4 regions of the Pseudovibrio sp. FO-BEG1 genome follow, and region 1 is predicted to be linked to each of the others. Evidence: predicted binding sites of a transcription regulator. Region 1 holds the regulator's gene; each other region holds the start of a gene.
What was found. The regulator PhoB, encoded in region 1, activates phosphate uptake and scavenging genes when phosphate is short. The targets are predictions, from matches to a motif close to TGTCATNNANCTGTCAT.

Region 1 (3,415 bases):
GGCATGGTGTTCCAGAAGCCAAACCCGTTCCCGAAATCTATCTTCGAGAACGTGGCTTACGGCCCACGCATTCACGGTCTGGCGCAAAACAAGGCCGATCTGGAAGAGATCGTTGCCAGCTCCCTGCAGCGCGCCGGTCTGTTTGAGGAAGTGAAAGATCGTCTGGATGAGCCGGGAACCGGCCTCTCCGGTGGTCAGCAGCAGCGTCTGTGCATCGCGCGCGCAATCGCAGTGTCTCCGGAAGTGATCCTGATGGATGAGCCATGTTCTGCGCTTGACCCGATCGCCACCGCTAAAGTGGAAGAGCTGATCGATGAGTTGCGCCAGAACTACACCATCGTCATCGTAACCCACTCCATGCAGCAGGCGGCGCGTGTTTCGCAGCGCACTGCATTCTTCCACTTAGGGACACTGGTGGAAGAGGGGCTGACCAACGACATCTTCACCAACCCCAAAGACCAGCGCACGCAGGATTACATCACTGGCCGTTTCGGTTAAAAATAATAGGCAAGGAGGTCTAAGGAGATCATCCGATGAAAGATCATATCGTCTCGTCCTTCAATGAAGAACTGAAAGAGCTGGCCGGACGTGTCGTCGAAATGGGCGGCCTCGCAGAAACGCTGGTACATGATGCCGTCAGCGCACTGCTGAGACAGGATCGCGAGCTGGCAACCCGCACCATTGCGGCGGACAGACGCCTCGACAACATGCAGGCTGAGCTGGAAGAGCTGTGCATCTCCGTGATCGCACGCCGCCAGCCGATGGCAAGCGACCTGCGCGACATCATCGCCGCCATGCGCATCTCCAACGATCTGGAGCGCGTTGGCGACATGGCCAAGAACATTGCAAAGCGGACGCTCGCAATTGAGAGTGAGTTCAACAACAAGCAGCTTGCTGTCGGCGTGGAGCATATGTCCGATCTGGCGTTGGAACAGCTCAAAGCCGTTCTCGATGCCTATACTTCCGGCGATCTGGAAGTCGTTCAGCGCGTACATTTGCGCGATGATGAGGTAGATGCGCTGTACACCAGTCTGTTCCGTCAGCTGCTCACCTACATGATGGAAGATCCACGCTCCATCACCATGTGTGCCCACCTGCTGTTCTGTGCAAAGAACATCGAGCGCATCGGTGACCATGCGACCAACATTGCCGAGAACATCTACTACATGATCTCCGGAAATCAGCTTCCGGCTGATCGTCCAAAAACGGACGAACTGGCAGACAGCAGCGCTGTCTGAGACGTGCCGCTCTCCGGGAAGCTGCAAGCCCGGAAGGCGACCACGTTGAACAAGGTTTGGAGTGTCGGGTTCATTACGCGGCACTTCATGTGTCAAATCAGAGGGCGACTTCGTGTTTCTGATAAGAAAAGACGCAACTACAAAAGGTTAAAGTGGTTTACATGCACAGTGATGGCGGTAAACTGCTTTACAACAGAAGGTGCAAAGAGAGCACTAGGGTATGCCTAAGATACTGATTGTAGAAGACGAAGAACCTTTAAGCCTGCTGCTGAGATACAATCTCGAAGCGGAAGGCTACAATGTCGACGTATGCGCAAGAGGAGATGAGGCGGAACTCCTGCTGCAAGAAAGCCAGCCGGACCTGCTCTTGCTGGACTGGATGCTGCCCGGCCTCTCCGGTATCGAGCTTTGCCGCCGTCTGCGGGCACGTTCAGAAACCGAACGAATGCCAATCATCATGCTCACAGCGCGTGGTGAAGAGTCTGAACGCATCCGCGGTTTGGCAACCGGAGCCGATGATTACGTCGTCAAACCTTTCTCCATTCCGGAGCTTATGGCCCGCGTGCGAGCGATCTTCCGCCGTGCATTGCCGGAAGTTGTCTCCACCATGCTCAAGTCCGGTGATATTGAGCTGGACCGCGAAACCCACCGCGTCCGCAGAACTGGCCGCGAAATCCACCTCGGCCCAACCGAATTCCGCCTGCTGGAGTTCCTCATGAGCGCACCGGGCCGCGTCTACTCCCGCGAGCAACTGCTCGACGGCGTGTGGGGACATGATGTCTATGTGGATGAGCGCACCGTGGATGTCCATGTGGGCCGCCTGCGTAAAGCCATTAATAAAGGCCGCATGAAAGACCCAATCCGCACCGTCCGCGGCGCCGGATACGCGTTCAACGACCAGTTTGCTGTCGGGTAATCGATTTCTGCTATATGCGCATTGTGAAACTGCATCTCTGATCCGGAGATGCAGACTAAAAACAATGCGGAAAACAAATGAAAATCAAGACGGTTGATAGAGCAACCGCTCATATCTACGACAATCTCTGCCAGGCTTACGAGGCAGAGTTCTCGCCTCTCACACACAAACAGCCTGACGCCAACGGTCTGTTCGCTAAGGACACGCTGCTGGAAGGCAACATCATCGGCTATCTGGTGTACAGCGACGACCTCCCGGCAGGACTGGCCGCCATCAAACAGGATGAGCAGGAGGGGTTCGAAGTCTGTGAGTTCTACGTCGTCCCCTATTATCGCCGACACAAGCTGGGCTTGCAGTTTGCCGGCGCGCTGTTTGATCAGATGCCCGGCAACTGGCAGATCAAGCAGATTGAAGGCGCGGACCACGCCACCGCCTTCTGGCGCGCTGTGGTGAACGACTACACCTCAGGCCACTATCAGGAAGACAGCTACAACGACCCGTACTGGGGCAATGTCACCCGCCAGACTTTCAGCGCTCACAAACACTAGGTCACAGTCACAGGCGGATAGTCGTTACAAAACAGGCATCCAGACAGCAAAAAGCCGGGCACTGGACCCGGCTCATAGCGCTTGCTTTCAGTCTGTTTTAGCTGGCGCGGCGGTTGCGGCGGTCGCTGACTGGCTGATAGGCAATGCTGCGGTGATGCGCGCAATACGGTGTGCCTGCATCTGACTGACGACCGCAGAAGTAGAAGTCTTCAGAACCCGGATCGCCAATTGGCCACTTACAGGTGCGTTCGTTCAATGTCAGGATGGATGCGCGTTCGGAAACCGGAATAAAGATTTCTGCGACTGGGACGGGAGCGATTTCGGTCTCGATCGTTTCAATTGGCTCAACTTTAAGAGCGTTGGCGCCTGCCACTGTTGGCTGAACTTGTCGAGGAGTAGGAGAGGGAGCTGCTGCTGCGACCGCTTCGGTCACTGTCGGTTTAATTGGAGAAGCTGTTCTTGCCGCTGGGGCAGTTGCCTTTCTCGTCTTGGTTGCACCGCCCCCTGATTTAGCACGCCCTGAAAGCCCTAGCCGGTGAACCTTACCAATTACGGCATTTCGGGTCACATTGCCTAGTTCCCCAGCGATCTGGCTTGCGCTTAACCCGTCTGCCCAAAGCTTGGTTAGTAACTCTACACGTTCTGCTGTCCAGCTCATTAAAGGCCCCCGTCTTCCTTCAGTGGCGCGCAAAACAGTATTCGCTCAGCTCGGA
Region 2 (3,415 bases), 1.8 Mb from region 1:
TGGGCGCTTTCATCCTTGGCCCATTCAGTCAACAACACCATCGCTTCATCTTCATAGCGCTCAATGAAGGCACGAATAGCAAACTCAGCAGAGAACCTACTGGTCATCTCTTTCATGGCCGCCATGGAAAGCTCAAAGTGCTCCAGACCATAAAGCAGAACATAGTCTGAGTACGGCATAGTGATGAAACCATAGAGCCCATCCCCTTCATGCTCCCAGACAGGCTCGTCATCCATAGCCAGCGGGGCAGAAAGCGTCGCCATCATGATCCAGAGCGCATCGCTGTAATCTTCCGGCAGATAACGACGCAGACAACGTGCCAAATGAAGTGAGCGCTCCTTCAGCTCCAGGTCACTCAATCCCTCCAGCGCTTCAACCATAAAACCAGCACTGTCAAACGCAGGATGAACCCTCGCCAAAGCAGAGGCCACACGTTGAATAGAGGCTTGATTGAAAACCTCTTTAAATGGCTCAGCCATAAGTCCCCACCACGCTAAAAAACTCCATTGCACCCGCTTTACGTGGCTGATGCTCGCGGCTCATATCGATCATTGAAAAATACGCCTGCCCGGCTTCGTGCTGACCAGCCGCAGCAAATGCCCGCTCACTCGCGCTGCTGTCCGCCCAAACCACAATATCAGCATAGGCACCATCCTCATGCTTCACCAGTGAACGACGCACAAAGCCCTTATGCCCATCCAAAAATTCACTCTGAAACCGCTCAGACGCAGCGATAAGATCCGCTTCCGTCTTATCAGCAGCAAGATGAAAAGGAGCAAACTCAATCACTTGGTTGGTCATCATTATTATCCTTAAAAGTCTCGATGACCCGTTTGTATGGACAAATATGCCATTTAATGACACATTTCTTTCATGACCACAGAGAGAACCAGAGCAACCGCGCTGGAGCGCCTAGATCGACTTGAACAAATCGAGACGCTGCTGAAGTCCGGCGAGTGCCCGACAACCCATGATCTAGCGAAAGAACTCGGTATTTCTCAAAGAACCCTGTTCCGGGATCTGGAGTTACTCCGCGAACGCGGCCTGCCAATCGAAGCGGACAAAGGCCGCGGCGGCGGCATTCGCCTGCAATCCCGTTGGGGAGTTGGTCGTCTCAAGCTGGAGTATAAAGAGGCCATCGATCTGCTCATCTGCCTCGCCATCGCTGAGAGCATGCACTCCCCTCTCCTGCTGGCCAACCTCAAACCAATCCGCCGAAAACTAATCGCCTCTTTCTCTCCAGAACTTCGCTCACGTGTCGACACCCTGAAGTCTCGCATCTGGATTGGGGGAACGGCTTCAGTCTATGTCTACGGATCCTTTGAGGAAATCGACAGCGAGGCCATGAGCCCGATCAACGAAGCCTTTTTGATGAGCAAATGCATCCAGATCGAGTACAGCGATCAAAACGGCAATCTCTCCCAGCGTACCATCGAACCGCACTACCTCTTCCTGAGCTATCCGGTCTGGTACATCATGGCCTGGGACCACCTGCGCGACGCCGTCCGTACCTTCCGCCTCGACCGCATAAAATCCGCCCAAATGCTCGAAAAAAGCTTCCCCCTAAAACCCAAACAACCCTTCATAGACGCCATCGACGGCATAGAACCAACAACCCCGTAAGTGCAGTTTCTCTGGGTTTCACGCGACGTCATCAAAGCTTCAACAAACATTCATAGGCCTGCCATGCGGGGCCCCTAACCAGAAAGCACTTAACCGCAAAACTCTTCTGACAGGGGATTTTCATGCGCGTTCTTCGCACTTCACTTATGGGCGGCATTTCGGTTGCCATGTTGGCAGCAGGCCTTTCCGCTGCAACAGCATCTGAAGCAAAATTCTTTAAACGCATCGCGACCATGCCGGTTTACGAAACACTGGCTGAAGGCGTAGACCGCAAGTCTGAAACCGTGGCGGAAATCATCGCCGCTTCCGAAGACGGCATGACCCTTGCCTTCACCGATGGCCCTCAGAATGAGATCGTCTTCCTCGATGCTTCCAACGCCGCGCAGCCAGTTCCAGCAGAGCGTACAGCTCTCGGCGGTGAACCAACTTCTGTAGCGATTTCAGGCAAGTATGCGCTTGCAGGCGTGAACACCTCCGAAAGCTACACCAAGCCTTCCGGTTACCTCGCTATCATCGATTTGGCGACCAAACAGATCTCCGCAAAGTGCGATGTCAAAGGCCAGCCTGACTCTGTAGCTATTTCCAAAGACGGCAAGTTCCTCGCAATCGCTATTGAAAACGAACGTGACGAAGACCTGAACGACGGCGCTTTACCTCAGCTGCCAGCAGGTTTTCTAACTATCTTCGACCTAGACGAAAACGGCATGCCAACAAACTGCGATGCTGTTCGTATCGTGGAAATGACAGGTCTTGCGGCAGAAGGTGGCGATGATCCGGAGCCAGAATATGTCGCCATCAACAGCAAGGGCGAAGCTGTTGTAACTCTTCAGGAAAACAACCACCTCGCTATCGTGGATCTGAATTCCGGTAAGATAATCAACCACTTCTCTGCGGGTACAGCAACCGTTGAAAACGTGCCGGTTAAGAAGGCGCGTCTCTCTGATGCGTCGGGTTCGAAGGTGGATGTTCCTCGTGAACCGGATGCTGTGGCGTGGATTGATGACAATCGCTTTGTGACAGCTAACGAAGGGGATTACAAAGGCGGCTCTCGCGGCTTCACCATCTGGAACAAGGATGGCACCATCGAGTTTGACAGCGGCAACCAGATGGAACATCTGGCTATGTCCCGCGGGCATTACCCTGCCAAGCGCGCGCACAAGAAGGGCACTGAGCCTGAGGGCGTAACTGTTGGTAAGTTCGGTGGCGAGACTCTGATCTTCGTAAACTCCGAGCGCGGAAACTTCGTCGCTGTCTATCGCGATACAGGCGCTGAGCCTGAGTTCGTCCAGTTCCTGCCAACCCACATCGGCCCGGAAGGCCTGCTGGCGATCCCATCCCGCAACCTCTTCGTTGTCGCCAACGAGAAGGACAATGCAGAAGACAAGGTCCGCGCCCACGTTGGCCTCTACGAGTTTGGTGCAACATCTGCTGAGTACCCGCAGCTGGTCTCCAACATCGATCCGGAAACCAACGCACCAATCGGCTGGGGCGCAATCTCCGGCATGGTGGCAGACAAAGACGACGCCAACAAACTCTATGCCGTCTCTGACAGCTTCTACGACAAAGCCCGCATCTTCACGCTGGACGTTTCCAAGCAGCCGGTTGAAATCACAGGCCACATGGACCTGACAGGCGGCACCGCGAAAAAGTACGATCTGGAAGGCATCGCCCTGCGCAAAGACGGTGGTTTCTGGTTGGCATCTGAAGGCAACGCAAAGAAGGAAATGGAGCACTTCCTGCTTCAGGCCTCTGCCAATGGTGAGATCCAGAAAGAAATCAAGCTGCCAGCAAG
Region 3 (3,415 bases), 1.4 Mb from region 1:
CTCCGATTATCCAATGGATCCTCACGGATGTGACAGACCGGCGACACGCAGAGCAAAAGCTACGTGCAGACCGGGACCATGCCGCAAATGCCAGTGAAGCTAAATCTCGGTTTCTCGCAATGGTTAGTCATGAAATCCGAACGCCGCTCAATGGCGTGCTGGGCATGGCCGATTTGCTTGACGACACTTCAACAACTGCCGAGCAGCAGAACTACATCAACGCTATCAGAACATCTGGCTCAACGCTTCTGATGCTGATTGATGAGGTCCTTGATTACTCAAAGATCGAGGCCGGAAAACTGGAATTGGAGACCGGAACGATAGAACTGACGCCGTTGATCGAGCGTGTGGTGGAACTGTTGTCTCCCAAGGCTCATGCCAAAGGGCTTCAGATCGGTTCTTACATCGCACCGGAAGTCCCGGAGACGATCCAGAGCGATCCAGCACGGCTTCAGCAGGTGCTCTACAATCTGGTCGGCAACGCAATCAAGTTCACGGAGCAGGGCGGTGTTTCACTGGTCTTGCAGGTGTCGCAGGATTCCGCTGGCAATCATATTTTGGAGTTTGCAGTAAAAGACACTGGCCCTGGAATGGATGACGTGACTGCAGCGCGCATCTTCCGGGAGTTTGAACAAGGTGAATATGGACGCGACCGCAAGTTTGATGGTGCCGGATTGGGACTGGCGATTTCCAAGAGACTTGCAGAGTTGATGGGCAGCTCGCTGACTGTTCAAAGTCAGCTCGGATGTGGTTCGACGTTCCTTCTTGAAATGCCACTCGATCAGATTGTCGATGAGGCTATTGAAGAACATTCAGAGCACATTGCAATCCTGACCAGTAATCATATTGAAGTTGATCTGGTTCAGAGAACTCTGATCAGCAACGGTTTTGTTCATACCCGAGTGCTTGATCCAGAAGATTTAGAAGCAAATCTGCTTAGAGCACAGCTTGATCGCCTGTTGGTTGGCGAAGAGTATGTTGAGCGTATTCGCGACTTCTACCAGCAGCATTCTACTCATGCTCCTGAGATCATCGTGTTCATCAAACCTCAGGAACGAGCTCGCATTGCCGATATCAAAACTGGCGAGTTTTCTGGCTACCTGACACGTCCTGTACGCCGCGCATCTTTGTTGCGCGTCATTGCGCTTGGTCTCGAAGTTGAAGAAACGGATGAGCAAAGCAGTGCGCTTCCAGAGGAGATCAAGCAGACGACAGAACCGCAAGAGCGCGTGCCTCATCTCAATGTTCTTGTGGCAGAAGACAATCCGATCAACTGGATGCTGGTCAAGGCGCTACTAAGCAAACTGGGGCACCACGCGGAGCTCGCTGAAGATGGGCATAGGGCTGTCACTCTCAGCACAACCGGAACATTTGATGTGGTTCTGATGGATCTGCACATGCCAGGCCTTGATGGACTGGAAGCGATTTCCCAAATTAGAGGCAGAGAGGATAGTTCTGCGGATCAGGTTCCAATTTATGTTGTTTCAGCAGATGTTATGCCGGAGGCAAAAGAAGAGGCCCTAAAAGCTGGTGCAGATGGATTTTTGAGCAAACCCCTAAAAAAGCAGGATCTCGAAGCTGTGCTAAAGCGGTATGCTAAGGGGTAACTTGGTATATTTAGCCTGTTCAATATCAAGAGGCGGTTGTTATACTCAGGTTAACTGTGGTGACAGCATGGTTTAGCAGATATGGGCACGCTTAAGCGGATAAATGTTGGTGTTATGTCACTCAACTGTCCTAAAACGAGCTTATATCAGAGATTGACTACCCAAAATTGACATGGGTTACTCGATTGGTGCAAATTCAGAAAGGCGTTCTCATTATTGCAATGTTTTTTAAACACCTAAGCAATATGAGATATTTATAGTATGGCTGGATCTGGACATCTTTCCCCGATGAAAGTCCTAAGAAAAATCACACCGAACAAGCTTGCAGGGCGACCTGCGCCGCGGTGGATCCCACAGGCAATGCTGGGAAAAATGCCGGAGGCAGGACAAAGCCTCGGTAAGATTGGACCGCTTGAAGTTCGCCTTTCCAATGGCGCTAAAGAACTCAAGATGTCTCAGCGTTTGCGCTACGAAGTGTTTTACGAAGAGATGTCTGCGATTGCAGATGCTCAAACACAGCTGAGCCGCCTTGATCGCGACAGTTACGACGAGATCTGCGATCATTTGCTGGTAGTGGATCACAACAGTCAGGTTCGTAATAAACCGTTCTCCAAACTGAAGCCCCAGATTGTTGGCACATATCGCCTTCTCCGTCAGGAACTGGCTGAGTTGAACGGCGGTTTCTATACGGCTGGCGAGTTTGATATTCAGGGCATCTTGGATCGTCACAGCGACCTGAATTTCATGGAGCTTGGTCGCTCCTGTGTTCTGAAGCCTTATCGCACCAAGAAGACCGTTGAACTGCTATGGCATGGCATCTGGTCTTATGTGTTGATGCATAATGTAGATGTGATGATTGGTTGTGCTTCGATTGAGGGCACCGATCCTGATCTGCTTGCAGAACAGCTTTCCTTCCTGCATCATTTTGCCGGAGCTCCAGAAGAGTGGCGAGTTTCAGCACTTCCTGACCAGTATGTGGACATGAACCGCATTCCTAAAGATCAGGTAGATCAACGAGCTGCGCTGCGTTCATTACCGCCGCTCATCAAGGGTTATCTGCGCCTTGGTGCCTTTATCGGTGATGGTGCTGTGATTGACCACCAGTTTGGCACGACTGATGTGCTGATTATTATGCCGGTTTCCAAGCTGAACTCGCGTTACGTGAATTACTATGGCGAGGATGCTAGTCGTTATTCCAGCTAGGTTCTCAAAAGCGTCCCATTCAATGAAGGGCGGGTTTCCGCCCTTATTGTTTGCGTCAATATCGATATACGCTCTGCAGTTTTGGTCACTGATCCTCGCAATTCGCGTGAATGGTTTAACGCAGAATTAAGCCTGTTTCCCTAAAATCGTTCGTGTTTTGTATCCAGGTTACAGTCTCCCTCCCAAGCAGTCTGTGGCCTGTGTTTGTTCAGGCATGCTCGGTCTTATCTGATCGCCATCGCCTGAGATAAGTGATTAGTATCGGGGTGATTTGGAGTTATGGCGACTGGCCAAAATGGAAATGGCAGAAAACGGAGGCCTGTGCGCCCCGGGCAACGCCCTTCCGGCAGACCACCTCAGCAACCCGGTGCCGGTCAGCCTAAACGTCCCCCACAATCACAGCGTCCTCGTTTGCAAGGCGTAGCACTGCGGCCTGAAGACGACGAGGATTACATCCGCCGTCCAAACAGGGTTGCGGCTACGAACAAACAGGCGTCCCCGCGACCACGTCCTACACCACAATCTCCCTCAGCACCGAGCAGAAAACCTGCGACGCTGAGGCCACGACAAACACAAAACACCGCCACCAAGCGGCCTGCGAAGAA
Region 4 (3,415 bases), 580 kb from region 1:
GGTCTGCTCAGAAACGACGACAATAGCATCTGCGCGATGACAGGCCTGTTTCTTTAGATAGGCTAAGGCCTTATCACGCAAGCTGGTCGGATACTTCTCATTCATGAAATCATGGATTGTAACAACATTAGCCCGCGCGTTTCGGGAGGTGCGGTAATAGCTTGAATGGAAGATATCGCAGTGTTGTTTTGAACGGGTCAATCGACGCTTTGTTGGTCCGCCATCTTCAGCCTGCTGCGGATGGGTCAATCGCAGACCTGAGCGGAAGAAGTTTTGGGAGGCTCTCTCACTCTCAAGAAAGGAGATGTTGAGATCTGAGGCATCAACACGCTCGATGGTTTTCGCCCAGTACTTAGAAATGCCACCAAAACGCTGAAGTTCGAAGATGATATTATCAAGCAGGATCATGTGTTTGCTTCAGTGCTCCGGTATCTCCAATTAAGGACTGTGCCAAATCGATTCCGTTGTAAGCGAGGTATGTGAGGGCTAATAGGGCAGCCTCGATGCCACCGCTCTTTTCTTTAAAATCCTCTAGAAATGCATGAGCTAGTGCAGCTCTGTTTAGCTTCTTCATTGACTTGAAACTGCGATGCCGTTGACCGAGCCATAATCCAACCTGATCCGTCAGTTCTGGGGCTTTGCTGTCATAGGCTTCCCAGTCGATCACCAGAAAATCTTCAAGATTTTTGGAAGGGCCGCGTGTGAAGATGTTTTCAGATCCCAGATCTCCATGTGCTGCTCCAACTGCAAATCGCTGCTCAGGAGAAACGTTATCAGCCAGGGCCTTGAGGGATGGTTCTGTGATCCGGCCAAACATTCGCTGCCAAAAAGACAACTCCTTTGCGGGTAACTCGGATAGTGTTTCTAGCTTTTTGATGGCCACTAGCACGTTCTGCGGAACAGGGAAGGTCTTGTCATAAATCTGAAAGTCTTTTGGAGCTGCGCTTACTTGAAGGAGGGCACCCTCATCCCATCTGGAAAATTTGAGGACTTCAGGTACCGAAAGGGCTGTGTTCTCGGCAATATCGCTTAGATGTTTTGCCTCTCGCTCCAATCCTTGAGACGACCGCTTACTTCGCGCCAGCTTAGTAACTGAAATCATTCGGTCTTCGGGTTCAAAATCAAAGATATAAACACGCTCATTCTGAAACATCTTGTGTAGAAGAAATGCTCGTGTCTGGCTCTTTTTCAAGGTTGGAAGCAGGTTGAGCTCAAAATCTGTAAGAAGCTTAAATCCTACTGGACGCAACCGCAGGCTGATCTGGTTAAGTGCGTTCAACAACCACAAAGCTCTACGTTTTGGCGAGTAGGTTGGATAGATCTGCCGCAATGCCAACAAGGCTTGCCAGCGGCTATCTGAAACGCAGTGAAAATCTAGAAGGGATGCCATCTCAGGCAGCTCTACTCCCGCAACGGATTAGGTCCCTTACAGGAACTGTGGCGCGTGCCGTTCTGCCAAGCATATCAAACAAGACACCAACGCGTGTTGTGTCCGGCAGTTTTTCTACTTCAACGATATAGTTTGCAAATGGTCCGGCAACGATACGAACCTTCTCTCCGACGACCAGATCATCAATCGGCAACAGCTCGCCTTTGCTGTCGCAACGAGCCTGCAACCCCTCGATAAGTGCTGCAGGAATTGGCGAAGGTAGCCCATTCCCGAACCCGACCAGTCGCGTCACGCCTTTGGTGTTGTTTACCGACTGCCATTTGCCACTGAGTGGATCAAAGTTGACGAACAGGTAACCGGAAAAAAGAGGCCGTAGACGCGCAGTTTTGCCTCTGGAAGGCTGCGAAGCTCCACCCGGTTGAAGGGGCATAAAGCAGCCGATACCTTGCCTAAGTAAATTGCGCAGCGCCATGTCAAATCCGTTGGGTTTCAGCTGAACAAGAAACCAATGATTGGGATCATTTTCGACAGTAGCAATCATGTCTACCTCAAGAGTGACTAGGGATGTTCGGCAAATTGGTGCATTGAAGTCGGTCGATCAGTTGAGTTGAAGGAACCATAAGTAGGTGTCCATCAACTGATGGAAGCTTCATTTTGGAGCCTGAAAAGCAACGGCTACCGCACCACCACTCAAATGTTGTGTGGCGTTGATTAGGTGATTTGCTGATAAACTATTGTCATGCAAGGGTTTTCACAATTGCATGGTGAGTCGATTAGAAACGTAATCTGAAAATAAATGCCAAGACAATCGTTGAAAAATCACTGTATCTAAAATGATAAACTGAAATATGGGTGGGAATAAAGGGAATAAGTAGAAATCTACTAGTTTGACCCTATCATTTCCGTTCCAGTTGTTCAGTCAAACCTTCAAGTATACAAGCTTGAACTCATTAAAATTCCAGTAAAAACAAGCAATGATGCCAATCATGATTTATGGCGTAGCCGTGCTTTTTCTCTGCTCTAGTAGATCTGAGCGTCAGTGGTGATGTGATTCGGGGGTGTATTTGCGACTACTGCAGGTTGGGTGGGTTTATTCTAGCAATTTGTTCCAACTCACAGCTAAGAGAGAGCGATTTGTTTCATGCTCTTGTTTTATTCCTGATTTTCGAAAGAGTGATTCTCAGCAAACAGCGAGTACATAAAAAGCAATTTGTATCAGGGCGGCTCCTTTGAGGAGGCAAATGCGGCGAATACTACGCATTTCCTTCAATTATTCTGAGGGGTTGTTAAATGAAGTACCAAGACTACATGACCCGGGCTTTCGATATTATGTTCAGCCTGGCAGTCCTAACTATCACTCTGCCAATTCTGGCGATTACCGCACTGCTTGTGGGAGTTAAACTCGGAAGACCAATAATATTCAAGCAAACACGAACGGGGCAGGCTGGTAGAAATTTCCAGATTTACAAGCTGAGAAGCATGACAGACGAGTGCGATGAGCATGGCGCGTTGCTACCAGACGCTGAGCGTTTAACACGCTTTGGCAAGTTTCTCCGTGTTTGGAGCATCGATGAACTGCCTGGCTTCATTAATGTTTTGAAGGGCGACATGTCGATTGTAGGACCACGCCCTCAGCTTGCAAGCTTCTTAGAGCTCTACTCAGAACGTCAGTTGCGTCGACATTTGGTGAAGCCAGGCATAACTGGTTGGGCCCAGGTCAATGGCAGAAACAGCCTCGACTGGGAATCTCGTTTTGAGCTTGATGTCTGGTATGTCGAGAACAAGAGCTTCTGGCTGGACCTTAAGATCATCTTTCTTACGTTCATAATCGTTTTCAGGCGTGAAGGCATCAACGCAGTAGGCCATGCAACTATGCCTGAGTTCCGCGGAGATGAGATCGTCACAGAGCAGTTTGAATAACTCATTAAACTGCAGAACCAATGAGAAGGCCCGCGGCGCACGCGCCGTGTTCCCACCTCGAATGAGTATCCTCAGTCGTTTGCGTAAGGTTTTGTCGGCGCCGTC

Region 2: PSE_RS24520 (esterase-like activity of phytase family protein) is a predicted target of PhoB. The motif match lies at 1,650-1,666, and genes of this name have one in related genera.
Region 3: PSE_RS01830 (GNAT family N-acyltransferase) is a predicted target of PhoB. The motif match lies at 1,723-1,739, and genes of this name have one in related genera.
Region 4: PSE_RS05655 (transcription termination/antitermination protein NusG) is a predicted target of PhoB. The motif match lies at 2,126-2,142, and genes of this name have one in related genera.

Annotation. Positions count from the first base shown of each region.
Region 1 is NC_016642.1:1,790,435-1,793,849, forward strand. Features, by position in the region: gene pstB (phosphate ABC transporter ATP-binding protein PstB) at 1-498, shown strand, start outside; gene phoU (phosphate signaling complex protein PhoU) at 534-1,238, shown strand; gene phoB (phosphate regulon transcriptional regulator PhoB) at 1,459-2,154, shown strand; gene PSE_RS08215 (GNAT family N-acetyltransferase) at 2,232-2,702, shown strand; gene PSE_RS08220 (GcrA family cell cycle regulator) at 2,800-3,360, opposite strand.
Region 2 is NC_016642.1:5,439,310-5,442,724, forward strand. Features, by position in the region: gene PSE_RS24505 (DNA alkylation repair protein) at 1-479, opposite strand, end outside; gene PSE_RS26815 (hypothetical protein) at 472-804, opposite strand; gene PSE_RS24515 (YafY family protein) at 874-1,623, shown strand; gene PSE_RS24520 (esterase-like activity of phytase family protein) at 1,746-3,415, shown strand, end outside.
Region 3 is NC_016642.1:377,760-381,174, reverse strand. Features, by position in the region: gene PSE_RS01835 (PAS domain-containing hybrid sensor histidine kinase/response regulator) at 1-1,607, shown strand, start outside; gene PSE_RS01830 (GNAT family N-acyltransferase) at 1,869-2,810, shown strand.
Region 4 is NC_016642.1:1,208,746-1,212,160, forward strand. Features, by position in the region: gene PSE_RS05645 (glycosyltransferase family 1 protein) at 1-408, opposite strand, end outside; gene PSE_RS05650 (hypothetical protein) at 395-1,390, opposite strand; gene PSE_RS05655 (transcription termination/antitermination protein NusG) at 1,392-1,931, opposite strand; gene PSE_RS05660 (sugar transferase) at 2,681-3,310, shown strand.